DNA from 3 places in the Massilia sp. GER05 genome. Region 1 is predicted to be linked to each of the others. Evidence: predicted binding sites of a transcription regulator. Region 1 holds the regulator's gene; each other region holds the start of a gene.

Region 1 (5,927 bases):
CACGCGCCAGTGCGCCGAAAATCCGTCGCTGAACCCGTGCGCGTTCGAATACGTCTACCTTGCGCGGCCCGACTCCGTGATCGACGGCGCGTCCGTGTACGCGACCCGCCTGCGCATGGGCGAATACCTGGCCGAGAAGATCCGCAAGGAGATCCCGGTCGAAGAGATCGACGTCGTGATGCCGATTCCCGATTCGTCGCGTCCGGCCGCGATCCAGCTCGCGCTGAAGCTGGGCGTAGAATACCGCGAAGGCTTCATCAAGAACCGCTACGTCGGCCGCACGTTCATCATGCCGGGCCAGGCGATGCGCAAGAAGTCGGTGCGCCAGAAGCTGAACGCGATCCCGTCCGAATTCAAGGACAAGAACGTGCTGCTCGTCGACGACTCCATCGTGCGCGGCACGACGAGCCGCGAGATCGTGCAGATGGCCCGCGAATCGGGCGCCCGCAAGGTGTTCTTCGCGTCCGCCGCGCCGCCGGTCCTGTACCCGAACGTGTACGGCATCGACATGCCGACGCGCGACGAACTGATCGCCCACGGCCGCACCGTCGAGGAAGTGTGCCGCGAGATCACGGCCGACCGCCTCGTCTACCAGGACCTCGATGCGCTGAAGAAGTCGATCTCCGACGTCAACCCGGCCCTGACGAACGTGGAAGCGTCGTGCTTCGACGGCGTCTACGTCACGGGCGACGTCACGCCGGCCTACCTCGACCAGCTGGAGCACGCGCGCCACAAGTCGTCCGGTAAGTCGTCGGAAGACATCGTGCGCACGCAATTGAACCTGAACCCGCCCGTCGCGGCGGAATGAGCCCGGACGCCGGCGCCTGGCAGGCGTCGGTGCTGTATTGCATTCATCGGGCGCAGCGGGCGCCCGTTTTCATTTCGATACCATGAGCGACACATCCAACTTCGCCAACTACGGCTTCACCACCACCATCCTGCACAACGACCGCAGGAAGTCGATCGAACACAACTCGCTGCACAAGCCGATCCACACGTCGGTCGCGTTCGGCTACACGGATGCGCGCCAGCTCGCGTCCGTCTTCCAGGGCAAGGAACCGGGCTTCCGCTATGGCCGCCAGGGCAACCCGACCGTCAGCGCGCTGGAAGACAAGATCAGCAAGATGGAAGACGGCGTCGCGTCGCTGTGCTTCGGCACCGGCATGGCCGCCATCGGCGCGCTCGCGCAGGCGCTGCTGCGCGCGGGCGACCACGTCGTGTCGTCCTCGTTCCTGTTCGGGAATACCAACAGCCTGTGGAACACGGTGGCCGCGCAGGGCACGGAAGTATCGTTCGTCGATGCGACCGACGTCGCGAACGTGGAAGCCGCGCTGAAGCCGAACACGCGCCTCGTGTTCGTCGAGACGATCGCCAACCCGCGCACGCAGATCGCGGACCTGGCCCGCATCGGTGAGCTGTGCCGCGCGCGCGGCATCCTGTACGTCGTCGACAACACGATGACGACGCCCTACCTGTTCCGTCCGAAGGCGGTCGGCGCGGGCCTCGTCGTGAACGCGCTGACGAAATCGATCGGCGGCCACGGCATGGCGCTGGGCGGCGCGCTGACGGACACCGGCGTGTTCGACTGGAGCGCCTATCCGAACATCGCCGACAACTTCCGCCGCCAGCCGCCCGCCGCGCAGGGCATGGCCCAGCTGCGCGCGAAAGCGCTGCGCGACTTCGGCGCATCGCTGGCGCCGGAAGCGGCTCACCACATCGCGGTCGGCGCCGAAACGCTCGCGCTGCGCATGGAGCGCACGTGCGCGAACGCGCTGGCATTGGCACGCATGCTCGAGGCCGATGATCGCGTCGCCGCCGTCCACTATCCCGGCCTGGAATCGCACCCGCAGCACAAGCTGGCGTCCGAACAGTTCCGCGCGTACGGCTCGCTGTTCAGCTTCGAGCTGAAGGAGGGCATCGACTGCTTCGATTACCTGAACCGCCTGAAGGTCGCGATTCCCGCATCGAACCTGGGCGACACGCGCACGCTCGTCATCCCGGTCGCGCACACGATCTTCTTCGAGATGGGCGCCGAGCGCCGCGCCAGCATGGGCATCGCGGAATCGCTGATCCGCGTGTCCGTGGGTATCGAGGATACGGCCGACCTGCTGGCCGATTTCGGCGCTGCATTGAACGGTTGAGCGGGCGGGGCGCTGCGGTTATGATCGTCCTGTTCCCCATCTTGATTCATAGACTGCACACCCCATGAAGACTGCCCTGTTTTGCGCCGCACTGCTGTGCGGTGGTGTCGCAATCGCCGCCGAGCCCGGCGCGAAATTATCTGTGAAAGGCGCGCCCGCGAAAGGTGCTGCCGCGAAGCCGGCCGCCGTCGCATCGTCCGCCAACGCTGCCGCCGAGCTTGCCGAAGCGGACGCTTTGTTCGCGAAGAAATCGTATCCGGAAGCGCTGGCGAAATACACGAAGCTGGCGAACGCCGGCAACGTGATGGCCCAGCAGCACCTGGGCGAAATGTATTTCTACGGCGAGGCGGGCGGCGTCGACATGGACAAGGCCGCGCAATGGTTCCAGAAGGCGGCCGCGAAGGGCAATGCCGTCGCCATCGCGTCGCTCGAGTTGATGAAGCAGCGCGAGGCGCGCCGTGCCGACCTCGACTACTGGATCGCGAAATACGACGGCTCCGACCTGCGCACGAACGATTACCGTTGCCCGGCGCCGCGCTTCCCGGTCATGTCCAAGGTCAACGAGGAAATCGATTATTACAGCGGCAAGATGAAGGATTGGGAAGCGTGCCACAACCGCTGGGTGAAGCAGCTGAACGCCTCCCTGCCGCTGGCGAAACGCATCCCGGAAGACATCGCGAAGCTGATGACGAAGGATGAGACGGAGAAGGCGAACGCGCACCTGAAGGAAGTCGGCGATCGGCTGGCGGAAGACACCAAGGTGGCCGGCAGGATGGTCGTGGCGGACTTCGACGCCTGGCGCGCGGGCACGGAAGCCTATGTCAAGGAACACAACGAGATGGTCAAGAACGCGCCGCCGCCGGATAACGACAAGTGATGTCTAGCGGCCGCATGTGAAATGGCCGCGGTTCGGCAGGCCGGGGCCGGACTTCTCCTGGAAGAGCACGCCTTGCTCGCCTTTCGCGGTCGTGCGCTTGCCCTGGCCGAGCGCCGTGACGTTGCCGGCACCCGTCGGCGCTCGTTCGGCGCATGCGGCGCGCCATGTGACCAGCGGTGCCAGGCCGTCCAGGCTGATGGCGGCCGGGCAGCGCGTCAGAACAGTGCTGGAAAACATGGTAAGGATCCCGATGTCAGGTTGCGAGGCGGTGTAGGGGAGCCTTGTCGAAGCCGCAACTCTGTCGCCGTTGTTTGCAACTAATCGACATGAGGCGTACGCATAACCCGGGTGATAACGCCTTGCTGTATCATGCGGCTCCTGAAAACGAAGCCTGCATATGCTCATCATCACCATCAAACAGGGCAAGGAAAAAAGCCTGCTGTCCGGCGATCCATGGATTTATTTGTCCGCCATCGAGAAAGTCGAGGGACGGCCCCAGGAGCGCGGCAAACCCGGCGTCACTGCAATCGTGCAGTCGTCGGCACGCCAGTTTCTGGCGCGCGCGGCCTATAACGCCAAGTCGCAGATCGCGGCCCGCGTCTGGACCCTGCGCGAGGACGAGCCGGTCGATCACGCCATGATGAAACGGCGCGTGCAGGCCGCGGTCGCGCGGCGCGCCGTCGCCGTGCGCAACGCCGATCCGCAAGCCCTGACCCTGGTGATCGATGGCGAAAAAGACGGCCTGCCGGGGCTGCTGGTGCACAGCTATGGCGGGACCGGCGGTTACCTGGTGTGCCAGTTCAACGCTGCCGGTGTCGACGCGTGGAAAGTGACCATCGTGCAGGCCCTGCTCGCGGCCACGGGTTGTTCCAATGTATTCGAACGCAGCGACGAGCTGTTGCGCAAAGGGGAGGGGCTACCTGTCATCTGGCGCGCCCTGGCCGGCGACGAGCCGCCGCAGCGCCTGATGGTGCGTGACGGCAGCCGGCTGCTGCCGACGGATATCCGTACCGGTTTCGTCTATCCGCGCTGAGCGCACGATAAAACGACGAGGCCCGCATGACGCGGGCCTGTGTGCAGGTGGGAGGTTAGTGCCAGGACCGCAAGAGTCCGACCGCCAGGCCTTCCAGTGCGAACTCGTCGGTCCTCGGATCGACGGTAATCACGGAAAAGTCCGGATTCTCCGGCAACAGTTCGATCGTGGAACCGGTCTTGCGGTAGCGCTTGACCGTCACTTCGTCGCCGATGCGGGCGACGACGATCTGGCCATTCTTCGCGTTGTCGACCTTCTTGACGGCGAGGAAGTCGCCGTCGCAGATGCCGGCGTCGCGCATCGACCAGCCCTTGACCTTCAACAGGAAGTCGGGCTTGCTCGAGAACATGGCCGGATCGACCGAATAGGTCGCTTCGACGTGTTCCTGGGCGAGGATGGGCGAACCCGCCGCGACGCGGCCGACGAGCGGCAGCGACATCAGGTTCGGCGGAATCGGCGGCACGAAGGCAGGCACTGCGGCCGCAGCGGCGGCCTTGGATTCGACGGACTGGCCGACGAGGCGGATACCGCGCGAGGTACCCGGGGAAATTTCGATCGCGCCTTTACGGGCCAGGGCCTGCAGGTGTTCCTCGGCGGCATTGGCCGAGCGGAAGCCAAGCTCCTGGGCGATTTCGGCGCGGGTCGGCGGGAAGCCGGTGTTGTCGATGGCTTCCTTGATCAGGTTGAGGATCTGTTCTTGCCGTGCGGTGAGCTTAAGCATGTTCGTCTTCGTTGGTACGGGGTCAGACTGTATTTTTGTACAGTATTGCGCCACGCGCAAGGGGATTTCAAGTTTTTTTTGCGCTGCGGTACGCAGCGCACGTCCACAACCTTTTGAGGTGCGGCACGCAGCGCACGTCCATAACCATTTGCGGTGCGGTACGCGGCGCACGTGCACAGTCCCATTGAGCACTTGACGGTTTTGCTGTTATAATGTTGGGCTTTCCCTTCCCACACTCGTCTTGACGCCGAGGTGGGCATTTGTTTAAACGTCCTTAAGGAGTGTTTCATGCGTCATTATGAAATCGTGTTTATCGTCCACCCGGACCAGAGCGAGCAGGTCCCGGCGATGATCGAACGCTACAAGACTACGGTCACCTCGCGCGGCGGCAACATCCACCGCGTCGAAGATTGGGGCCGTCGTCAAATGGCTTACCAGATCCAGAAGCTGCCGAAGGCACACTACATCTGCCTGAACATCGAGTGCGACAACGAGACCCTGGTCGAGCTGGAAACCGCATTCAAATTCAATGATGCCGTGCTGCGTCACCTGACCGTGAAGATGAAGAAAGCTGAAACCGCACCGTCGCCGATGATGAAGTCGGTCCAGCGCGAAGACGCAGCCAAGAGCCACCGCGCCGAGCAGGCCGCCGCTCCGGCCGCCGCAGCCTAAATCTCGCGGGAGCACCGAGCTGTAATACGTGAACGAGCTGTCCCTGGTCGCAAGCATCCTGGAACGCGACGTCCTGCGCTACACCCCGGCCGGCATCCCCATCGTGGGCGGCATCCTGCAACACGGATCGACGCAGACGGAGGCGAGGATGGACAGGCAGGTCGAATTCGAGATTTCCGCGGTTGCCGCGGGCGAGATTTCGGGACGATTTGCCAACGCCGAGTTGGGTGCGATGTACCGCTTCACGGGATTCTTGGCCAGGAAAAGTCGTCACAGCAAAAGCTTGGTGTTTCACATCATTGATTTCAGTGCCGCATAAGCAGTAAGAAACTGCGGGTTGCGGGCACGTTTATAGATAGATACAGGAGCCTCAAAATGGCATTCGGTAAAAAGTTCGACAAAAACAAAGCTAAGCTCAAAGAGAAGCGCAAACAGCAGAACCCGCTGTTCAAGCGCAAGAAATTCTGCCGCTTCACCGCTGCA
Region 2 (5,927 bases), 1.1 Mb from region 1:
ACAAATCCGGAGTCTACTCCGGACAACACTACCCCGGCACCGCCTTGAGCGACCAGCGCGGGTAATACGTTTCGACGGCGGGGCCGTCGAGGCGCAGCGCGTGGCAGCGGTCCAGTTCGTAAGGCCGCCCGGCCGAAGCATCGGCCGGGCGGTTGGCCATCGCGTCATCGGCGAAGGCCTGGATTGCCGCGGTGGGCAGGACTTGCGCGAGTTCGGTCAGGTGGGTGCAGCCGAGTACCCCGGACAGGCGGTCCTTCAGATGCAATCGGAAATGTTTCAGCAGCGACAAGCCGATGAGCTTTTTATACGCAGGGGCGATGGTGTCGCAGAAACCGGGATAGGGTACGGCATCGGACGCGGCTTCGGCGTCGACGATGTTCATGTCGCGGTCGATAGTCACCCGCAGTTTGAGTTCGTGCACCGGCAGGCCGGCCGGACGGGCCCCCGAAGGCAGGGCAATGTCATGCGTCTTGGTGTCGCGGATGCACGCGTCGAGGTCCCACAGGCCATCGTCGCGCGCGAACGCTTCGACGGTAATGGCGCGCGTGTGCCTTGGCTTACGCGGAGCGGGAGGAGACAGGGGCATAAACACCAATGCCGGAATGCGGCGAAAAAATTTGCAGCCGTTGTGCCTGATGCACGTTGCCGCAGCTTCTACGGCAACAACCGCTCTTGCGGCGCTGCTTAAACCATGAAAGTTTAGCACAGGGTAACGGGCTGTGCACCGTCTCCCCGGTTACAGAAGGGTTTTTGCAGGGAAGATAAGGGGAGATGTTGCGAAGTTGTGATGCCGAAAGCGCAAGCTCGCATCATAAACAAGACGACAGTGGGACATTCACAACGATGAGATCAGAGGTCGTCCTCGTCGTCGCCGCCCTTCAGCGCGGCACGCACCGCACTCTGGGAAAAGCCGCGTTGCATCAGGAAGCGCATCTGTTTGCTGCGTTCTTCGGCGTCCTGCGGAACCCTGCCGAACTTGCGGCGCCAGACGTCACGCGCCCGTGCCGTTTCGGATTCCTTCAGTTCGGACTTGAGTTCGTCGAACGCTTCGCCATTGACGCCATGCTGCTGCAGTTCGGCGAGCACCCGGGCGTTACCGTAGCGTCCGGCTCGCCGGTGAACCAGCGATTCGGCAAACCGCTCCTGCGACAGCCAGTTGTTCTTTTCAAGGAAATCGAGGAGGGCTTCGACGTCGTCGCCCTCCTCCGCATAGCGCGACAATTTGCGCGCCAGTTCGAGCCGGCTGTGCTCGCGCGTCGACAGATACTTCAACGCGCGAGCCTTGAGGCTCAGCTGCTGGCGCGGCATCAGGACGATTACTCGTCGTCGCCGATGGCTGCCGGCACGACCGCAGCACTGCCGGCCGGGGCCGGCGGCAGTTCGCGCACGCCGAGGGCGGCGCGGACCTTGTTCTCGATTTCGCGTGCCAGTGCCGGACGCTCCCTCAGGAAGATACGGGCATTGTCCTTGCCCTGGCCGATACGCTCGCCACCGTAGCTGTACCACGAACCCGACTTCTCGACGATCTTGTTGTCCACGCCCAGGTCGATGATCTCGCCTTCGCGCGACGTGCCTTCGCCGTACAGGATGTCGAAGTGCGCTTCCTTGAACGGGGGCGCGATCTTGTTCTTGACAACCTTGACCTTGGTTTCGTTACCGATCACCTCGTCGCCGGTCTTGATCGAGCCGGTACGGCGGATGTCCAGACGCACGGAGGCGTAGAACTTCAACGCGTTACCGCCGGTCGTCGTTTCCGGGCTGCCGAACATGACGCCGATCTTCATACGGATCTGGTTAATGAAGATCACCAGGGTGTTCGTACGGTTGATCGACGCGGTCAGCTTGCGCAGCGCCTGCGACATCAGGCGGGCCTGCAGGCCCGGCAGGGAGTCGCCCATGTCGCCTTCGATCTCGGCGCGCGGCGTCAGCGCCGCCACCGAGTCGATGACCACCATGTCGACACTGCCCGAGCGCACGAGGGCGTCCGTGATTTCCAGCGCCTGTTCACCCGTGTCCGGCTGCGAGATCAGCAGCTCGTCCAGCTTGATGCCCAGCTTTTGCGCATAGGTCACGTCCAGCGCGTGCTCGGCGTCGATGAACGCGCAGGTGCCACCCAGCTTCTGCATCTGGGCGATGGTCTGCAGGGTCAGCGTCGTCTTGCCCGACGATTCCGGCCCGTAGATCTCGACGATACGGCCACGCGGCAGGCCGCCGACGCCGAGTGCGATGTCCAGGCCCAGCGAGCCGGTCGAGACGGTTTGCACTTCCTCGACGGGCGCATTGGTATCCATGCGCATCACCGAGCCTTTACCGAATTGCTTTTCGATCTGCGCGAGGGCTGCTGCCAGCGCCTTGCCCTTCTCGGCTGCATTTACTGCGGATTTTTTGTCGTCCATAACTTTCTTTCTGTCCTAGAGTGAACCAAGGTGTGGGCCGCTCGCGCGATTTCAATAGGAAGTACTGTATAAAATCCCAGTGGTTTTGGCAAGCGATATTTACCATCGCCTGCCCCATTCGACATGTTGCGAAACTTCACACACAATACGCGGGTAAGCGGGGTCGAACAACGAAAGCCGGGGGAAAAGATGCGTATTTTACTAGCCGAAGATGATAGCGTATTGGCCGATGGGCTGACGCGCTCCTTGCGCCAGTCCGGCTACGCGATCGATTGCGTCAAGAACGGCCAGGACGCGGACACGGCGCTGTCGACCCAGGAGTTCGATCTCCTGATCCTCGACCTCGGCCTGCCCAGGCTGTCCGGCCTGGACGTGCTGCGCCGCCTGCGCGCGCGCGGCTCGCTGCTGCCGGTGCTGATCCTGACGGCCGCCGATTCCATCGAGCAGCGCGTGGGCGGCCTCGACGCCGGCGCCGACGACTACATGCCCAAGCCGTTCGCGCTGTCCGAACTGGAAGCGCGCGTGCGCGCCCTCACCCGGCGCGGCCAGGGCGGCGGCTCGACCGTCATCCGCCACGGCCCGCTCGTGTACGACCAGGTCGGCCGCAGCGCGACCATCAACGACCAGATGCTCGACCTGTCCGCGCGCGAGCTGGGCCTGCTGGAAATCCTGCTGGCGCGCACGGGCCGTCTCGTGTCGAAGGAACAGCTCGTCGACCACCTGTGCGAATGGGGCGAGGAAGTGTCGAACAACGCCATCGAGGTCTACGTGCACCGCCTGCGCAAGAAGATCGAGACGGGCGGCATCCGCATCGCCACCGTGCGCGGCCTCGGCTATTGCCTCGAGCGCTTTTCCGAGAATAACCGCGACAGCGCCCGCGACAGCGCCCGCAAGAGCGCCGAAGCGGCCAGCGGCCAGAAGTGAAGCGGTTCAAGCGGCGCGCGGCCGGACCGGATCCGCTCGCCGTCACGGAACCGGTCGACGACCTCTACGTCCCGCCCAGGCCGGAACCGGAAGAAAGCATCCAGCACTCGCTGTTCGGCGAAATCCTCGACTGGATGCTGGCCCCGCTGCTGCTGCTGTGGCCGATGAGCATCGCGATCACGTACCTGGTCGCGAAGTCGATCGCGAATCAACCGTTCGACCACGCGCTGGAAGACAGCGTCACGGTGCTCGCGCAGCAGGTCAAGGAGGTCGACGGCAAGGTCGTCGCGCGCCTGGGCGGCACCGCGCGCGACATTCTCCGTGCGGACGACGTCGACAGCGTGTATTTCCAGATCAGCGGCCCGCGCGGCGAGCTCGTCGACGGCGACCGCGACCTGCCGCCGCCGAACCCCGACGACGCCGAGCGCAGCGGCCGCGTGCACTTCCGCACCGAGACGCTGCACGGCACGCCGGTGCGCATCGCCTATGCCTGGGTCAATCTGCAGCCGCTGCTGGACGCCACGCAGGAACCGCGCCTCGCGCTCGTGCAGGTGGCGGAAACGCTCGACAAGCGCGCGCAGCTGGCCAACGAGATCATCAAGGGCGTGATCCTGCCGCAGTTCATCATCCTGCCCGTGATCCTGGCCCTCGTCTGGTTCGCGCTGTCGCGGGGCCTGTCGCCGCTCGCGCAGTTGCAGGAACGCATCCGCGCGCGCCCGCCGGACGATTTGTCGCCCATCGATTCGCGCCAGGTGCCGGAAGAGATTTCGCCGCTCGTGGGCTCCCTGAACGACATGCTGGCGCGCCTCGCGCACACGATCGACGCGCAGAAGCGCTTCATCGCCGACGCCGCGCACCAGATGAAGACGCCGCTCGCGGGCATGCGCATGCAGTCGGAGCTGGCGCTGCGCCAGGTCGATCCGAACGAGATCCACCGCTCGCTCGAGCAGCTGGCCACGAGTTCGGAATCGGCCACGCGCCTCGTGAACCAGTTGCTGGCGCTGGCCCGCGCGGAAAACCAGCCGCACGCGGGCCAGACGCTGGAACCGCTCGACCTTGCCGCCCTGGCGCGCGACGTCGTGCAGGACTGGGTGCAGGCCTCGTTCGCGCACGAGATCGACCTCGGCTACGAAGTCATCGGCGACCCGCCGGAGATCGACGGCAGCGCCATGATGCTGCGCGAGCTGCTGTCGAACCTGATCGACAACGCGCTGCGCTACACGCCGCCGGGCGGCAGCGTCACCGTGCGCGTGCGCGGCACGAACATCGGCAACGGCAACCAGGCCTTGCTGGAAGTCGAGGACACGGGCCCCGGCATCGCGCCCGCCGAACGCCACCGCGTGTTCGAACGTTTCTATCGCATCCTCGGCTCGAGCGCGTCCGGCTCCGGCCTCGGTCTCGCCATCGTGCGCGAGATCGCGCAGCAGCACGGCGCCGACATCGAGATCTTCAACAACCCGCGCAGCACGCACAAGAAATTCCCGGGCAGCCTGTTCCGGCTGACCTTCCCGCCCACCGTCACGCTTGTCCCCGATGCCGACCGAGACCGCCCCTTCCTCTGACCCCGACCGCGAGCGCCAGGCCATCGTTGCCGCGCGCGCCGCGCACTGGGCGCGTGCGCGCCGCCTGATCGCGCTGCTGCTGGCGCTGTGGCTCGCGACGAGCTTCTGCACCGTGTTCTTCGCGCGCGACCTGGCGCACCTGTCCGTGTTCGGCTGGCCGCTGTCGTTCTACCTCGCGGCACAGGGCGCGTCGCTCACGTACCTCGCCATCATCGGCGCGTACGCCTGGCGCATGCGCATCCTCGACCGCGATTTCCAACGCATGCTGGAGGGCCGTTCATGACTGGGACGGCCGCCAGGACCCGCAGCTATTTCCGCCGCCTCGCCCGCTACTACCTGTGGTTCACGCTGTGCTTCGCGCTGTTCCTGGGCGCGCTCGCGATCCTGGAACACGAGGGCATGCCGCGCCAGTGGATCGGCCACCTGTACATGTTCGCGACGATCGTCCTGTACGCGATCATCGGCGTCGTCAGCCGCACGTCGAACGTGTCCGAATACTACGTGGCGGGGCGGCGGGTGCCGGCGCTGTTCAACGGCATGGCGACGGCGGCCGACTGGATCTCGGCGGCCAGCTTCATCAGCCTCGCGGGCACCTTGTACCTGCACGGCTTCGACGCCCTCGCCTACGTGATGGGCTGGACGGGCGGCTACTGCCTCGTCGCCCTGCTGATCGCACCCTACCTGCGCCGCTTCGCCCAGTACACGATCCCCGACTTCCTCGCCGCGCGCTACGGCGGCGAGACCGGCACGCGACAGGGCAGCATCGTGCGCGCGCTCGCGGTCGGCGGCACCATCGTCGTCTCGTTCACGTACGTCGTCGCGCAGATCTATGCCGTCGGCCTGATCGCGTCGCGCTTCACGGGCGTCGATTTCTCGGTCGGCATCTTCCTCGGCCTCGCCAGCATCCTCGTGTGCTCGTTCCTCGGCGGAATGCGCGCCATCACGTGGACGCAGGTGGCGCAATACATCATCATCCTCGTCGCCTTCCTGATCCCGACGATCTGGCTGTCGATGAAATTCGCGGGCAACCCGGTGCCGCAGGTCG
Region 3 (5,927 bases), 1.2 Mb from region 1:
TCAGGCCGCTTTTCGACAAGCCCTTGCTCAGCAGCGTGTCGGCGACGAAGATCGGGCGGCGCCGCTCGATGCCGTCGTCATCGCCGATATACTTGCCCTTCAATACCTGCCAGCGCGCATACACGTCCGCCGGGAGCACGTCGTGCAGCGTGGCGCCGTCCGGATTCTTGTCGATGCCGATCGCGGTCGGCAGCAGGGTCAGGCCCTTGAAGAAGCCGACCTCCATGCGGGCACCCGGCCGCGTCAGCACTTCCTGCGACTTGCCGACGAGGCGTTCCACGCGCGCCGCATCCCACTCCATCTTCTGCGGCAGCGGGGAATACACGCCGAACACCCACATCACGTGGTCGCCCTTCGACACTTTCCAGACGCCGGGACCGGGCCGGCGGCCTTCGACCACGACCGTCGCGGGGACGGTGTCAAAGGCCTCGGCGGCGGCGGGCGCGGGTTCGGGCTCGGGCGTGGTCTGGGCCAGAACAGGCAGGGTCAGGAAACTCAGGTAAAGCGCACATGCATACCGTTTGCTCATCGGGCATCCCATCGTTGTTGTTGTGTGCGCAAAAGCTTAGCGCCACCGATGAGCTTAGCCTATCGAGGCAACGAAGTGTTACATCTTTGACATGCATATATCGCAACAGCAACGTTCACGCGTCCGGTACGTCGACCGGGCGGTCCAGGAGCGCGTGCGCCAGCCTGAGGCCCTCGACCATCGCGTCGAAGGCCTCGCGCTTCGCGTCCTCGCCCGGCACGCGCAGCACATACGACGGGTGGTACGTCGTGACGACCCAGTGCCCTTCGTGGCGCAGCGGTTTGCCGAGCGAATTCTTGAGCGTGACGTTGGCCGTGCGCAGCACCGACTTCAGCGCGGTGGCGCCGAGGGCCACGATGACGGTCGGCTTGACGCTCGCCAGTTCCTTGTCGAGCCAGTAGTGGCAGGCCTCGATCTCGCGCTGGACCGGCGTCTTGTGCAGGCGCCGCTTGCCGCGCGGCTCCCACTTGAAATGCTTGACGGCGTTGGTGACGTAGATCGTGTCGCGGTCGACGCCGGCCGCCTCGCACACGCGGTCCAGCAGCTTGCCGGCCGGGCCGACGAACGGCTGCCCCGCCAGGTCTTCCTGGTCGCCCGGCTGCTCGCCGACGAACATGATCTTCGCCCGCTTGGGTCCCTCGCCGCCCACGGCCTGCGTCGCGAACTGCCACAGCTCGCAGCGCCGGCATTCGTCCAGTTTCGACGGCTGCTCGCGTTCCGGTTGCGCATCCTCGGGGGCGATCGGGATCGTCGTGCCCTTGCGCTGGCCGACGGCCTCGTACTGGCCCACCTTGCGCGCACCCAGCGCCGCCTCGCTGACCATGTGCGGCACGATCTTCGCCTCCGGCAGGTTCTTCCACCGGTCCGACTGGATATGCTGGTGCATCACGTTCGTGTTCAGGCGGGCCGGGTTGAACACGCTGCGGTAGTAGGTCAGCCACAGGGCTTCGCCCGTGTCTTCGAGGTCGGCCGCATCGCGCACGAGCGGTCCGGTATTGTGCAGCGTATGGCCATCCCACAGGACGCTCGCCTCCGGCGTGGCGATCATCCAGCTGACCTTGCCCATGCGCGAGACGAAATGGTCGGCCACCTGGGGCAGCACGTCGTGGCGCGGCTCGTACCAGGCGACGAAGCGCGGCGGGCCGGCTTCTTCCGAACGCTCGCGGAAGCGGATGTAGGCATGCATGTCGTGTTCCTCGCGGCGGACCGCCTTCACCATCGCGTGCAGCCGGGCGCCATCCTCGTCGGCCGGCGACTGCACGTCGTGCTCGCCCTGCTGCCAGCGCCAGATCACGCGGTACAGGAAGGCCCAGCGGTCCGGCACGCGGCAGCAGGCGGCCGACTGCAGCATCTCCATCAGCGAACGCGGGATGTGCGGCGCGGGGCGCAGCGGCTCATTCCTTGGCTCGTCCGGCGGTATGACGGGATTATGCGGTGCCTCGGCGGGGGCCGGCGCACCCGTGAACAGGTCGCCGCCGGCCAGCAGGTCGCCCATGTGCGGCACGCCCCACGTCACCTGGTCGGGCGGGATGCCGTGGACGAGCAGCTCGCGCGCGGCCTCGCGCCACTCCGCGAACGTCTCGACCTGCACCGGCTGCCCTGTCCGGACCAGCGCATCCGCCGCCATCACGCCGCCTGCAGTTCCGGCCACAAATTCATCTGCTGGGGGGCGTCGGCCAGGTTACGCCGCAGCAGGTCGGACGACACGGTGCCCTGCACCGGCTTGTAGTCCGCCGTGATCACGAAGGGCGCCAGCTTTTTCAGGCTGCAGCGCAGGCGCGACAGGTCTTCCCAGCGGATGCGCCGCAGCCGCCGCAGGTCGATCAGGCGCTTGGCCGTGCGCAGTCCGATGCCCGGCACGCGCGCGATCATGGTCTCGTCCGCGCGGTTCAGGTCGAGCGGGAAGTGGTCGCGGTTCGCGAGCGCCCAGCCCAGCTTCGGGTCGATGTCCAGCGCCAGGTTGCCGGCCGTGGGCATCAGCTCCTTCGCCGTGAAACCGTAGCCGCGCAGCAGGAAGTCGGCCTGGTACAGCCGGTGCTCGCGCAGCAGCGGCGGCGGCGCGGACGGCACGCTGGACGGGCTGTGCGGGATCGGGCTGAACGCCGAGTAGTACACGCGTTTCAGTTTATAGCTGCCGTACAGCGTCTGCGCGGTATTCAGGATCGTCTGGTCGTCGCTGGCGTCCGCGCCGACGATCATCTGCGTGCTCTGCCCCGCCGGCGCGAACGTGGGCGCCTTGGGGTGGTCGTCCTTTTCGTCCAGTTTCGTGCGGATGGAACCCATCGCCAGCTTGATCGTGTGGACGCTCTTTTCCGGCGCGAGCTTCGTCACGCTGTCCTGCGTGGGCAGTTCGATGTTCACCGACAGCCGGTCGGCATAGCGGCCCGCCAGTTCGATGAGGCGCGGGTCGGCATCGGGAATCGTCTTGAGGTGGATGTAGCCGCGGAACTGGTGGTCTTCGCGCAGGCGGCGCGCGACCTCGACCAGTTGCTCCATCGTGTAGTCGCTCGACTGGATGATGCCGGAGCTGAGGAACAGGCCGTCGATGTAGTTGCGCAGATAAAAATCGCGCGTGAGCTTCACGACCTCGTCGACGGAAAAGCGGGCGCGCGGCACGTTCGACGTGCGCCGGTTCACGCAGTACTGGCAATCGTAGACGCAGAAGTTCGTCAGCAGGATCTTCAGCAGCGACACGCAGCGTCCGTCCGGCGTATAGCTGTGGCAGATGCCCATGCCGTTCGTCGCACCCAGCCCGTCCTTGTCGACGGAATCGCGCCTGGGCGCGCCGCTGCTGGCGCAGGAGGCGTCGTACTTGGCCGCGTCGGCCAGGATCTCCAGCTTGTCTTTGAGTTCCATCGCGAATAAATACTGTATATATAAACAGTATATCGCGAATCGATCCCGCCGTGCCGTGCGCGAACGCACTGTTGCGCGGTTTGCGCTAGATCAATGTGTGTGCCGCTGACGGTGGTTTCACAGTGGTAATATCAGTGGATTGTTACATGCTTCGGCCAGGATTCACCATGTCTGTACAGTTTCGCAACAACGTCCACGTCACCGGCTCTGGACCTGTCACCATGGTGTTCGTGCACGGTTTCGGTTGCGACCAGACCATGTGGCGCTTCCTGGCGCCGGCGTTCGCGGAGCGCTTCCGCGTCGTGCTGTACGACCTCACGGGCAGCGGCCGCTCCGACTGGGAAGCCTACGACCGCGCGAAGTACGCCAGCCTGCAGGGCCACGTGACGGACCTGCTGGACATCCTCGACGCCTGCGCGGCCGGTCCGACCGTCGTCGTCGGGCACTCGGTCGGCGCGTCGATCGGGCTGCTGGCGTCGGTGGCGGCGCCGGAGCGTTTCCTCGCCCAGGTTCTCGTCGGCCCGTCGCCCTGCTACATCAACGACGGCGATTACATCGGCGGCTTCAACCGCGAGGACATCGACGGCCTACTGCAGGCGATGGAGACGAACTTCCTCGACTGGTCGCGCAAGATGGCGCCCGCGATCATGGGCGCGCCCAATCGTCCGGAACTGGGCGCGGAACTGACGCGCAGCTTCTGCCGCAACGATCCCGCCATCGCCAAGCATTTCGCGCGCGTGACCTTCCAGGCCGACATCCGCGCCGAGGTGAAGCGCGCCACGGTCCCGGCCCTGATCCTGCAATGCAGCGACGATTTGATCGTGCCGCGCGAAGTGGGCGAATGGCTGCACGAGCACCTGGCACACAGCACGCTGAAGGTCATCGACAACGTGGGCCACTGCCCGCACCTGAGCGCGCCGACGGCCAGCTCGGTCGCGATCGATACCTTCCTCGCACGGACGCTGCGCGAGGACGGACGGCTCGCCTTGAATCCGGCAGTGTAAGACAGGACGCAATCCGGTGCCGAAAATGCACCAATGCGCGGCATGGACCCGTGCGATAGTGGCGCCGCTATCGACACCACCGGAGACACCATGCAGCTCTACCACATGCGCGGCGCCTGTTCGCTGGCCGACCTGATCGTTCTCGGCTGGCTCGGCGTGCCGCACGAGATCGTGCCGATGACGCTCGACTCGATCAAGGCGCCCGCCTACCTGGCGCGCAACCCCGGCGGCAACGTGCCGCTGCTCGTGCACGACGACCTCGCCCTCACGGAAAACGTCGCCATCCTCGGCTACCTGGCCGACCTCCATCCGCATGCGCGGCTGGCGGGCGACGGCAGCCCGCGCGGCCGGGCCGAAGTCATGCGCTGGCTGGCGTTCCTCAATTCGGACGTCCACAAGGCATTCAAACCCCTGTTCGCGCCGGAGCGCTTCCTCGACGAACGCGACCTGGACGAGCAGCTGGCGGCCAACGCGCACCGCCATGTCCGGGCGTACCTCGAACGCCTCGACGGCGCGCTCGCGGACCGCGACTGGCTCACGGGGCAGCGTTCGATCGCCGATCCCTACCTCTACGTCGTGCTGCGCTGGGCACAAGCGAAAGGCGTCGACATGGCGGGCCTGGATGCGCTGGCCGCGTTCCACGAGCGGATGTCGCGCGATCCGGCGGTGCGCGACGCGCTGCGCGCCGAGGAAACCTGACCGGACGTCCATGCACATCGGGAAGTCCTACGGGCTGTTCGAGTTCGCGCACTGGACCCGGCGCCACGTCTACCCGCTCGCCGCGTGCGCCGGCACGGTCGTGGCCCTGTACCAGCTGGGCGGCTGGCATTGGCTTTCCCTGCCGTGGCCCGTGCTCGCGCTGCTGGGTACCGCCGCGTCCTTCATCGTCGGGTTCAAGAATGCGCAGAGCTATGGCCGCACGGTCGAAGCCCAGCAGATCTGGTCGTCCCTCGCGGCCGCCAGCCGCCACTGGGGCCTGATCTGCCGCGATTTTCCGACCGACGAGCGCGCGATCCCCGCGCTGGTCACCCGCCACCTGGCCTGGCTGACCGCCGTCCGCTACCAGTTGCGCGCGCCGCGCGTGTGGGAGGCCGCCGCGGCCGCGCCGAATGCCGAATACCGGGAGCGCATGTTCGACGTGGCGGAACGCAGCGTGCCGCTCGAGGCCGAACTGGCCCGCTATCTGCCGCCGGACACCGTCGCGCACCTCCTGACCGTCGCCGACGTTCCCGCCGCGCTCATGTCCCTGCAGAGCCGCGCCATCCGCGACCTGTTCCACGGCCAGGCGCTGCAGATGCTGCAATACGCCGAGATGCAAAAGACCCTGAAGGACCTGATCGATCAGCACGCGCGGGCGCAACGCCTCAAGGACTTTCCTTATCCGCGCCAGTACGCGATCGTCAATTCGCTGTTCGTCTGGCTGTTCGCGCTGCTGCTGCCACTGGGTACGGTGCGGGAATTCGCGCGGCTGGACGGGCAGATGGCGTGGCTGGCCGTGCCGTTCAGCGTGCTGATCGGATGGATGTACCTGGCACTCG

The links. Region 1 encodes LexA, which represses DNA repair genes until DNA is damaged. Its sites were predicted from a motif close to ACTGTATNNNNATACAGT; they were not measured.
Region 2: a site for LexA is predicted at 2,460-2,477, ahead of recA (recombinase RecA). Genes of this name have one in related genera too.
Region 3: a site for LexA is predicted at 3,397-3,414, ahead of ACL58G_RS06990 (putative DNA modification/repair radical SAM protein). Genes of this name have one in related genera too.

The regions. Positions count from the first base shown of each region.
Region 1 covers NZ_CP178858.1:2,743,246-2,749,172, forward strand. The annotation lists partial or broken gene purF (amidophosphoribosyltransferase) at 1-808, shown strand, start outside; gene ACL58G_RS12275 (cystathionine gamma-synthase family protein) at 891-2,141, shown strand; gene ACL58G_RS12280 (tetratricopeptide repeat protein) at 2,206-3,018, shown strand; gene ACL58G_RS12285 (hypothetical protein) at 3,022-3,255, opposite strand; gene ACL58G_RS12290 (SAM-dependent methyltransferase) at 3,416-4,051, shown strand; gene lexA (transcriptional repressor LexA) at 4,107-4,772, opposite strand; gene rpsF (30S ribosomal protein S6) at 5,061-5,444, shown strand; gene priB (primosomal replication protein N) at 5,473-5,763, shown strand; gene rpsR (30S ribosomal protein S18) at 5,820-5,927, shown strand, end outside.
Region 2 covers NZ_CP178858.1:1,651,401-1,657,327, reverse strand. The annotation lists gene ACL58G_RS07325 (DUF2889 domain-containing protein) at 29-586, opposite strand; gene recX (recombination regulator RecX) at 850-1,308, opposite strand; gene recA (recombinase RecA) at 1,317-2,396, opposite strand; gene ACL58G_RS07310 (response regulator) at 2,586-3,320, shown strand; gene ACL58G_RS07305 (sensor histidine kinase) at 3,317-4,882, shown strand; gene ACL58G_RS07300 (DUF4212 domain-containing protein) at 4,854-5,165, shown strand; gene ACL58G_RS07295 (sodium:solute symporter family protein) at 5,162-5,927, shown strand, end outside.
Region 3 covers NZ_CP178858.1:1,570,861-1,576,787, reverse strand. The annotation lists gene ACL58G_RS07000 (TraB/GumN family protein) at 1-529, opposite strand, end outside; gene ACL58G_RS06995 (UdgX family uracil-DNA binding protein) at 645-2,156, opposite strand; gene ACL58G_RS06990 (putative DNA modification/repair radical SAM protein) at 2,156-3,385, opposite strand; gene ACL58G_RS06985 (alpha/beta fold hydrolase) at 3,553-4,389, shown strand; gene ACL58G_RS06980 (glutathione S-transferase family protein) at 4,480-5,088, shown strand; gene ACL58G_RS06975 (bestrophin family protein) at 5,099-5,927, shown strand, end outside.